DNA from 2 places in the Flintibacter sp. genome. Region 1 is predicted to be linked to the other one. Evidence: predicted binding sites of a transcription regulator. Region 1 holds the regulator's gene; the other holds the start of a gene.
The links. Region 1 encodes HrcA, which represses chaperone genes, less so after heat shock. Its sites were predicted from a motif close to TGTTAGCACTCNNNNNNNNNGAGTGCTAACA; they were not measured.
Positions count from the first base shown of each region.

Region 2: htpG (molecular chaperone HtpG) is a predicted target of HrcA. The motif match lies at 2,488-2,518, and genes of this name have one in related genera.

Region 1 is NZ_JBKVXZ010000021.1:207-5,357, forward strand. It holds partial or broken gene ACLTXB_RS09060 (Hsp70 family protein) at 1-335, opposite strand, end outside; gene grpE (nucleotide exchange factor GrpE) at 532-1,116, opposite strand; gene hrcA (heat-inducible transcriptional repressor HrcA) at 1,132-2,193, opposite strand; gene aroQ (type II 3-dehydroquinate dehydratase) at 2,362-2,793, opposite strand; gene ACLTXB_RS09080 (shikimate kinase) at 2,790-4,013, opposite strand; gene pheA (prephenate dehydratase) at 4,013-5,151, opposite strand, start outside.
Region 2 is NZ_JBKVXZ010000016.1:31,006-36,156, reverse strand. It holds gene ACLTXB_RS07920 (HlyC/CorC family transporter) at 1-351, opposite strand, end outside; gene htpG (molecular chaperone HtpG) at 528-2,441, opposite strand; gene ACLTXB_RS07910 (prolyl-tRNA synthetase associated domain-containing protein) at 2,598-3,158, opposite strand; gene ACLTXB_RS07905 (CorA family divalent cation transporter) at 3,284-4,201, shown strand; gene ACLTXB_RS07900 (PFL family protein) at 4,353-5,151, opposite strand, start outside.

The DNA of each region.
Region 1 (5,151 bases):
GAGACGGTCTGGCCCAGATAGGCCTCGGCGTCAGCCTTCAGCTTCTGAAGGATCATGGCGCTGATCTCCTGGGGAGTGTACTTCTTGCCGTCGATGTCCACCTTATAGTCGGTGCCCATCTCACGCTTGATGGAAATAACGGTGCGGTCGGGGTTGGTGATCGCCTGGCGCTTGGCCACCTGGCCTACCATACGCTCGCCGTCCTTGGAAAAAGCCACCACAGAGGGGGTGGTACGGTTGCCTTCGGCGTTGGGGATGACGACGGCGTCGCCGCCCTCCATAACCGCCACGCAGCTGTTAGTCGTACCTAAGTCAATACCAATGATCTTGGACATAATGTGTTTCCTCCTAATATATGAAAAGATTGTTGTTTACAAAATTAATTTGGTTTTATATTGTCACGCTGCGGATTGGACGCACGGCCGGGTCGCTTTCGCTCCGTCTCGGGCTGGTCTGCGGACCGCTGTGCGGTCCTCCGCTCGCCCTCGCTCCGGTCCATCCGCGCTGCTCCGCACGCCTCCGCGCTTCGTATCAGTTAGCCACCTTAACCATGGCAAACCGGATGACCTTGTCGCCCAGCTGGAAGCCGGCCTGGAACACGTCGCAGACGGTGTTCTCGCCGAAGTTCTCATCCTCCACATGCATCACGGCATTGTGCAGGTTGGGATCAAAGGTCTGGCCCAGAGCGGGGATCTCGGTGATGCCCAGCTTTTCCAGCACGGTCTTAAGCTGGGTCATGGTCATCTCCACGCCCTTCTTAAAGGCCTCGTCGGCGGTCTCCTGCTTGAGTGCCCGCTCCAGATTGTCGTACACCGGCAGGAAGGCCACAGCCGCATCCGCTTTGGCGTCGTTCCAGATGGAGTCCTTCTCCTTGGCGGTACGGCGGCGGTAGTTGTCGTATTCGGCGGCCAGGCGCAGGTATTTGTCCTCCTGCTGGGCCACCTGATCCTTCAGGGACTCCAGCTCAGTGAGGAGGGGATCGGCGCTCTCGCTCTGAGCCTCGCCCTGGGGCTGGGTCTGCTCGGCCTGGGGTTCGGTCTGAACCTCAGCCTGCTGCTCCACCGGCTCCTGCTGCTCCGGAGCGGTCTGCTCCGCCTTATTTTCTTTCTTGCTCATGAACTAATGTTCCTCCTATTCCTGGTCGTTCCCGTCGCCGGGGGGAAGTTCCCCCTTACCGAACATCCGGGTCAGGCTGTCGGCGAAATAGGACAGGCGGGCGGTCACCTTGGCGTAGTCCATCCGGGTGGGTCCTACCACCCCGATGACGCCCCGCATATTATCTCCAATGTCATAGCTGGCCATGACCACGCTGGTATCCTTCAGCGCCTCGCTGACGTTTTCCGGCCCGATGAGAATATTCATATTCTGGCCGTTCTCCATGGATACCGGCAGCTTGGACCCCTCCTGGTTTTCCGCCAGGTAGGTCATCAGAGGCTTGGCCTTGTTCAGACTGCGGTACTCAGGGTGTTCCAGCAGATGGGTGATCCCCGAAGTGTGAATGGTCTGGCGGCGCTGCTCCTGAAGCACCTCGATGGCGTACTGCACCACCATGGAGATCAGGTTGAATGCCCCGGGTGCGGAACGGGTCTCCATCTTGTCCAGAGTCTGTTCCATCTCCTCCACGGTCAGACCTACAAAGGAGCTGTTCAAAACGGTGGACAGCAGCTGCAGCTGGGTGTCGGAAAGCTCATCGGACAGGTGGATAAGCTTGTTGCGCACCACCGAGTTGTCGGTCATCACCACAGCGATAAAGGCGTTTTCCTCTACCATCAGCAGGTCGTACCGCTTTACCGTCACCCGCTGCTTGGGCTGGGCCATGGTAAAGACGGGGTAGTCGCTGATCTGGGAGAGCACCTTGCCCGCCCGGTCGATGACCCGGTCCAGCTCCTCCATTTTCAGGTTCAGCGCGTCGTTGATGCGCTGGGTCTCCTGCATGGTCAGCTGGTGCTCACCCATGAGCTCGTTGACGTAGAGCCGGTAGCCCATGGGGGACGGAATCCGTCCGGCCGAGGTGTGGGGCTGCTCCAGATAGCCCAGTTCGGTGAGGTCGGCCATCTCATTTCGTATGGTGGCGGTGGAGATGTCCAGTCCGGCCTGCTCTGCCACGGCCTTGGAACCTACCGGTTCCGCGGTGGAGATATAGATCTCAACAATGGCCCGCAGGATTCGCTTTTTTCGATTGGTCAGCTCCATACTCTCGCCTCCATTTCTCATTCTATGTTTTAGCACTCATTCTCCCTGAGTGCTAAAGATAATGTACCACCCACCTGCAAGATTGTCAATAGGTACTTTATGAATTTATTTTAAACAAAAAAAGCCCGGCATTTCTTTGCAGAAATGCCGGGATACTGCTAATTTGACTTACCGTTGTTTCCCAGTCAGATATTGAATGGCGACCCGGTACCCCTCAAAGCCCATGCCGATAAAGGACTTCTCACAGGCCATCCCCGCATAGGAGATGTGCCGGAATTCCTCCCGGGCATTTACATCGGACAGGTGGACCTCCACCGCAGGCAGACCCACCGCCTTCAGGGCGTCCAGAATGGCCACGCTGGTGTGGGTATAGGCGGCGGGGTTGATGACGATGCCGTCCATCTTCCCGTAGGCCCACTGGATCTTGTCCACAACGGCCCCCTCGTGGTTGGACTGGAACAGCTCCACCTGAGCGCCGCACTCGTCTGCCGCCTGGCGGATAAAGGCCTCCAGGGCAGCAAAGTCCTGCTTGCCATAGATATCGGGCTCCCGAATGCCCAGCATGTTCAGGTTTGGGCCGTTAATCACCAACAGCTTCATTCCATCACCCTCTTGATAATTTCGTCCACGGTGTCCTCCACCGTGCCGTTGTTGTCCACCGTCACCTGGGCCATGGCCTCATAGAGGGGAGCCCGGCGGCGGTAGAGCTCCTCCCGGGGCACGCTCTGGGAGACAGGCCGGCCATCGGTGGGCAGCTTGTCAAGGTCCCGCCGCAGCCAGACCACCACGGAATTTTCCTCCATTCTGTCCCGGTTCTCCGTCCGGGTAACGATGCCCCCTCCCGCGGAGATGACCTGGCCGGACTCCTTGGCAATCTGGGCCAAGGCCCGGTGCTCCCGAACCCGGAACCCCTCCTCCCCTTCGGTGGCAAAGATGTGTGGGATGGAGCAGCCCACCTCTTCTATGATCTTCTCGTCCACATCGGCCAGAGGGCGGCCCAGCTTTTCAGCCAGTGCCTTGCCCACCGTGGTCTTGCCGCAGCCGGGCATTCCGATAAGGAGGATGTTTTTCGTCTCCCGCTCCAGCTTGGCGGTAATGTCGGCCACCAGTTCGTCGGGCAGCTTTTTGCCCTGGAACCGCTCCGAGGCCGCTTTGGCCTGGGCCACCAGCATCCCCAGGCCGTTGCCCCAGATGAGCCCCCGGCGCTGAGCCTGGAGGAGCAGCTGGGTTTTCGAGGGGTTATAAATGAGGTCAAAGACACCCTCACACTGGGGGAACTGGTCCAAATCCACGGGGGAAACTCCGTTATTGGGGTACATACCCACGGGGGTGGCGTTGACGATGATCTGGGCGTCGGCGTGGCGGTCCAGATTCTGATAGTTATTCTCTCCGGAACGGGAGATGGTGATGATCTCCCGGGCTCCCAGCTCGGAGAGCACTGCCCGCACCGTGAGAGATGCCCCGCCGCTGCCCAGCACCAGGGCTTTCCGGCCCTCCACCTGGGCTCCGGCGGACTTTAACAGGTACAAAAACCCATCATAATCGGTGTTGTCTCCCAGCAAGGTACCGTCGGGGCGGCGGAGGATGGTGTTCACGCTGCCGATGCGCCGGGCGGCCGGGGTGAGTTCGGCACAGTACTCCATCACCGTCTTTTTATAGGGGATGGTGACGTTAAGGCCGTGAAACTCCCCCTTGCGCAGGAACTCCCCCACCTCCTCCGGCTCCAGAGGGATGAGCCGGTAGGGGTAGTTCCCCAGCAGGCTGTGGATTTTGGGGGAAAAGCTGTGGCCCAGCTTGCGGCCGATGAGCCCGCAGTCCATCAGCAGATCACCTCATTGTAAGTGCCCAGATAGCGGAAGTGCTCGCTCTCCTCCTCCAGGTCCCGGAAGATACGCTCCATCTCGGGGGCATACACGGAGCACTCCAGGTCGAAGTAGAACATGAACTCGAACTCCCGGTCAGGGAGAGGACGGCTCTCCAGCTTGCGCAGGTTGATGCCCAGGGCGTAGAACTTGGACAGTACATTGTAAAGGGCGCCAGGCTTGTGGGGCAGGGTCATCATCAGAGAGGTGCGGTCGGCCCCGGGGTAGATCTCGGGATTCTTGGAGATGCAGATGAAGCGGGTGTAGTTGTTGTCCTGGTCCTGGACGTTCTGCTCCAGGAGGTTGAGCCCATAGAGCTCGCCGCAGAAGCGGGAGGACAGGGCGGCCACGTCCCGGCGCTCCGACTGGGCCACCATCTGGGCGGCCAGGGCGGTATTCTCCACCACGGTGACCTTCACGCCCTTCAGGGTGGACAGATATCCGGCGCACTGGCTGATGGCCTGCTGGTGGGAGAAGATCTCCTTGATGTCCTCCTTTTTCACCCCGTGCTTGCACAGCAGGTTGTGGCTCACCTTCAGGCGGGCGGAGCGGACGATGGAGAAGTTGTGCTTGGTCATCAGGTCGTAGATGGCGTTGACGGAACCGGCGGTACTGTTCTCGATGGGCAGCACGCCGTACTGGCACATGCCGCTCTCCACCGCTTTGAATACGTGCTCAAAGGTATTGAAGTAGAGGACGGTAGGAGCCTTGAAGATGCTGTCGCAGGCGATCTGGGAGTAAGCACCCTCCACACCCTGGCAGGCCACGGTAGCCCGCTGGGGGAAGAGGTCGGGGGTGGTGTCCAGGGCCTTGCGGATGGTCTCATACACCTTGGAGGTCACACCGGAGCAGGCGTTCTGGTAGGAGCGTCCGGCGGCCAGGATGGTGCGGTACACCGACTGGGTGTAGTCGGCCAGCTCCTCCCCCGCCTGCTCGCCTACCTTGCCCAGCAGGGCGCGCTCCCGGCCCGCGTCCAGGGTGGGCAGGCCGTTTGCCTGCTTATAGGCGGCCACCTCTTTGGAAACCTCCATGCGCTGCTTAAACAGGTCCACCATCTGCTGGTCGATGGCGTCAATTTTCTCTCTCAGATCCTTCA
Region 2 (5,151 bases), on a different contig from region 1:
GGCCAGGCTCTTGGGGGAAACCTCGCCGAAAATCAGGATCACAATGGTGAGCACCGTGGCGGACACCGTGGGACCCCGCACATCGTCGATGAGCTTGATAAAGAGCACCGCGCCGATGGTGGTGGCCACGTTGTTGACGATGTTGTTGCCAATAAGGATGGTAGACAAAAGCTTGTCATAGTCCTCTGCCAGGTCCAGGGTACGCTGGGCTCTCCGGTCCCCGTTGTCCGCCCGGTTTTTCAGGCGGATGCGGTTGAGAGAGGTAAAGGCTGTCTCGGTGGCGGAAAAATAGGCGGACATCATCACAAGAAAAATCAGGGCGGCAATCATGCCTATACTGGTACTGTCCATGTTGGACACATCAACTCCACTTTCTCAATAAATTTTTTGCGCTGGTTAGTAATGTACTATATCATAGTTTTCCCAGGATTGCAAACAGCATATCCAACGGATTTTCCAGGATTTCTGCCGATTTTCTATCAGAAAACGCGGTGTGCATACCAGCACACCGCGTTTTCGTCCGTTTCTTACACCATCAGGCTGCAAACCAGCTGGGCGTATTCTGCAGGGTCTTCCAAGGGCAGCTCTGCCAGCAGCAGAGCCTGACCGTAGAGCAGCTTGGAGTACTTCTCCACCGTCTCCTTGTCGCCCTCGTCCACCGCTTTCTTCAGAGCAGCATAAGGAGCGGAGTCGGCGTTGAGCTCCAGCACCCGCTCGGCCTTCATGTGCTCGCCGCCCTCCAGCTTGCGCATGTAGCGCTCCATCTCCAGAGAGACAGGGCCGTCAGCGGACAGGCACACCGCGCCGGTTTTGAGGATCTTGGAGATCCGCACCTCCTTGACCTTGTCGCCCAGCACTTCCTTCACGGCCTCCAGCACGGGCTTGCCGGCCTCGGCCTTCTCCTCGGACTCCTTCTTCTCCTCCTCGGTCTGAGGCAGAGCGTCCTCGGCGGTGGCGGACTTGAACTTCTTGCCGTCGATCTCGCCCAGAGCCTGCATGACAAAGTCGTCCACGTCCTCGGTACAGTAGAGGATCTCGTAGCCCTTGTCCAGGATGCGCTCCACCTGGGGCAGCTTGGCGATCTTGTCCACGCTCTCGCCGCAGGCGTAGTAGTAATAAGGCTGATCCTCCGGCATCCGGTCCTTATAGGCGGCCAGGGTGGTGTTCTTGCCCTCCTTGGAGGACCAGAACAGCAGCAGATCCTGGAGCATCTCCTTGTGGGCGCCGTACTCGGCCACCACGCCGTACTTGATCTGGTTGCCGAAGGCGGCCCAGAACTTCTCGTACTTCTCGGGCTCCTCCTTCTGCATCTTCAGCAGCTCGGCCTTGATCTTCTTCTCCAGGGCCTTGGCAATGACGGAGAGCTGACGGGTGTGCTGGAGGACCTCACGGCTGATGTTCAGGGAGAAGTCGGCGGAGTCCACCACGCCCTTGACAAAGCGGAAGTAGTCGGACAGCAGGTCGGCGCACTTGTCCATGATGAGCACGCCGGAGGAGTAGAGCTGCAGACCCTTCTGGTACTCCCGGGTGTAGAAGTCATAGGGGGCCTTCTCGGGGATATAGAGCAGGGCCTTATAGGTCACCGCGCCTTCGGCGCTGGTGTGGATAACGGCCAGGGGGTCCTGCCAGTCCATGAACTTCTCTTTGTAGAAGTTGTTGTACTCCTCGGGCTTGACCTGAGCCTTGGGACGCTGCCACAGGGGCACCATGGAGTTGATGGTCTTCCACTCCTTCACGGTCTCCCACTCGGGCTTATAGTCCTCGCCGGCGTCGGCGGGCTTCTCCTTCTGGCGGTAGTCCTCCACCTCCATGACGATGGGGTAGCGGATATAATCGGAGTACTTTTTGATGAGTTCCTGTAATTTATAGGTTTCAAGATACTGATCGTAGTTCTCATCTTCCACATTGGCCTTGATGTGCATGATGACATCGGTACCTACGGTGTCCTTCTCGCACTCGGTGACGGTATAACCGTCGGCCCCGTCGGACTGCCACATATAAGCCTGGTCACTGCCGTAGGCCTTGGAGATGACGGTGACGTGGTCGGCCACCATAAAGGCGGAGTAGAAGCCCACGCCGAACTGGCCGATGACGTCGATGTCCTCGGGCTTGTCCTCCTTGGCCAGGTCCTGCTTGAACTGGAAGGAGCCGCTCTTGGCGATGGTACCCAGGTTGCTCTCCAGGTCCTCCTTGCTCATGCCCACGCCGTTATCAGAGACGGTGAGGGTGCGCATCTCCTTGTCGGGGACAATGGTGATTTTCAGCTCGCTGCGGTCCACAGGCACCTGGTCATCGGTGAGAGCCTTATAGGCCAGCTTGTCTTCCGCATCGCTGGCGTTGGAAATGAGCTCCCGCAGGAAGATTTCCTTGTGAGTGTAGATGGAGTTGACCATCAGGTCCAGCAGGCGCTTGGATTCTGCCTTAAACTGTTTCTTTGCCATGATAATTGACGCCTCCATATATGAAAGTAGTTGTAAACAAAAAAATCGTTAGCACTCATTTTCTATGAGTGCTAACGATATGATAGCGCAGTCCCGATCAAATTGCAAGGGAGTTCATAATTTTTTTACACTTTCCCTCTTAGAGTGCCAATTTTCTTACTCCTCCATAGTGCGGGGATCAGGCAGGTCGATGTAGGTAGGCTCATGGCCCACCGCCTGGACATACTTGAGCAGCTCCTCCTTCTTCAGGCGGATGGTGGAGGTGGAGATACCGGGGTGACCGGAGATGTACTCGTCGTTCATGAGATCCCGGTCAATCACCAGTCGCACCTTGTTCTCCTTGTCAAACAGCAGCTCCAGGGCGGAGACGGAGCCGGGAATGGTGGACAGGTAGTCCCGCATGTGGTTCTCGTCAGCAAAGGAGAGGCGGGAGCATCCCAGCTGAGCGGAGAGGAACTTGGTCTTAAACGGTTTGTCTCCCGGCATCATCAGCAGGTAAAACTCCGTCTGCTGCCGGTTGCAGAGGAACAGATTCTTGCAGATCTTGGCTCCCAGGATGGACTCGATTTTCAGGCAGTCCTCCATGGTGTCGGCGTGGTCGTGATCTACCCGGGCAAATTCAATCCCCAGTTCCTCCAGTTTATCGTAGACGGCCTCCTCCTGGGGGATGCGCTGGTCGGAGGGACGGCCAGTGTGGCAGACAGGATCAATATACATGGAACACACTCCTTTATCCACATTTTGTCTCATCATAGCACAGAAAAACCCAGCCAGACAAGTCCCACTTGCGGGATTTCTTCCCCGGGATTACAATGAAGAAAACCCATTGGCAGGAGGCTGCTATGAAGATCTATCGTATTGGTCAGACGCTGGCTGCACTGGAACAGATGCCCGAAACCGGTGAAGGTACTCTGGTACTGCTCACCTCAGAAGAGCTGGACAAATGTACCTCTCTGCCGGGACTGGAGGGTACTCTGCATCACACCCCGCTGGCCCGGGACGCCCGAGGCTGCAAGGGTGAGTGGCGGCGGGGCTGTCTGTGCGGAACAGTAACTACGCCCCGGCACACCCGCACCGGAAATCCCATCGCCTTCGGCTATTTGCTCACGGGAACCCAGGTGGTACTGTGCGATGACAGTGGGGCGGCCCACACCCTGGTACAGCGGCTGGTGCGGGAAAAGCGGAACGTACAGGGCAGTGCCGGACGCTTTTTTTACGAATTTTTCACGCTTTTAATGGCTAAGGACTCCCGCCACCTGGAGAGCCTGGAGGACCGGCTGGTGGAGCTGGAGGAAGGGGTAATGGAAGGAAGCCTGGAGCACTTCAACCACCCCATGAACGACCTGCGCAAAGAGGTATTGGGCTGGATGCGGTACTACGGGCAGCTCAACAACTTGTTCCGTGCCCTGGAAGAGGATCCAGACGGGTTGTTCCCCTTGGGTGAGGCTCGGCTGCTGCGTCTGCTGGAGCAGCGCACCGGACGGCTGCGTGAGGAAGCCCAGCTGCTGCGGGAATACTGTCTTCAGGTGCGGGAGCTGTTCCAGGCGGAAATTGACATCCGGCAAAACCGGATCATGAAGATCCTCACCATTGTGACCACCATTTTTCTGCCGCTGTCCCTGGTGGCCGGTTGGTACGGAATGAACTTTGTGGGCATGCCGGAGCTGGGGTGGAAATACGGTTATCCGGCGGTTATTATCGTGAGCGTACTGGTGGTACTCATCAGCCTGTGGATCATGAAGAAGAAAAAATTCTGGTAAGAAAAGAGAATGCCGCCTGGGAGCACTCTGCGCTCCCAGGCGGCTGTTTGTCTTTTGTATCTGCTTTTCCCAGGCGTGCTGAGCAGAACCAACGAAGCAAAACGCAGTTTTGCAGGAAGTTCTTTGCCCAGCTTTCTTTCAAGAAAGCTGGTTAATTCTTGAGGCTCTGCATGGGAGCAGGGATGCGGCCGCCGCGGTCCACAAAGGCCTTGGCGGAGAAGGGGTGGACGGGCTGTACAGGGGCAGAACCCAGCAGACCGCCAAACTCCACCATGTCGCCCACCTTCTTGCCGGGGGCAGGGATGAGACGCACGGCAGTGGTCTTGGAGTTGACCATACCGATGGCCGCCTCGTCGGCAATGATGGCGGAGATGGTCTCGGCGGGGGTGTCACCGGGGATAGCGATCATGTCCAGACCCACGGAGCACACGCAGGTCATGGCCTCCAGCTTGTCCAGAGTCAGAGCGCCGGAAGAGGCGGCGGCAATCATGCCCTCGTCCTCGCTGACCGGGATGAAAGCGCCGCTCAGGCCACCCACGTGGGAGGAGGCCATGACGCCGCCCTTCTTCACCGCGTCGTTCAAGAGGGCCAGAGCCGCGGTGGTACCGTGGGTGCCGCAGACCTCCAGGCCCATCTCCTCCAGGATACGGGCCACACTGTCGCCGATGGCGGGGGTGGGAGCCAAGCTGAGGTCCACAATGCCGAAGGGGGTATCCAGGCGGCGGGAGGCCTCCTGGGCCACCAGCTGACCCATGCGGGTAATGCGGAAAGCGGTCTTCTTGATGGTCTCAGCCACCACGTCGAAGGGCTGACCCTTCACGCTCTGGAGGGCGTGGTACACCACGCCGGGTCCAGAAACGCCCACGTTGATGACCCGCTCCGGCTCGCCCACGCCGTGGAAGGCGCCGGCCATGAAGGGGTTATCCTCCACGGCGTTGCAGAACACCACC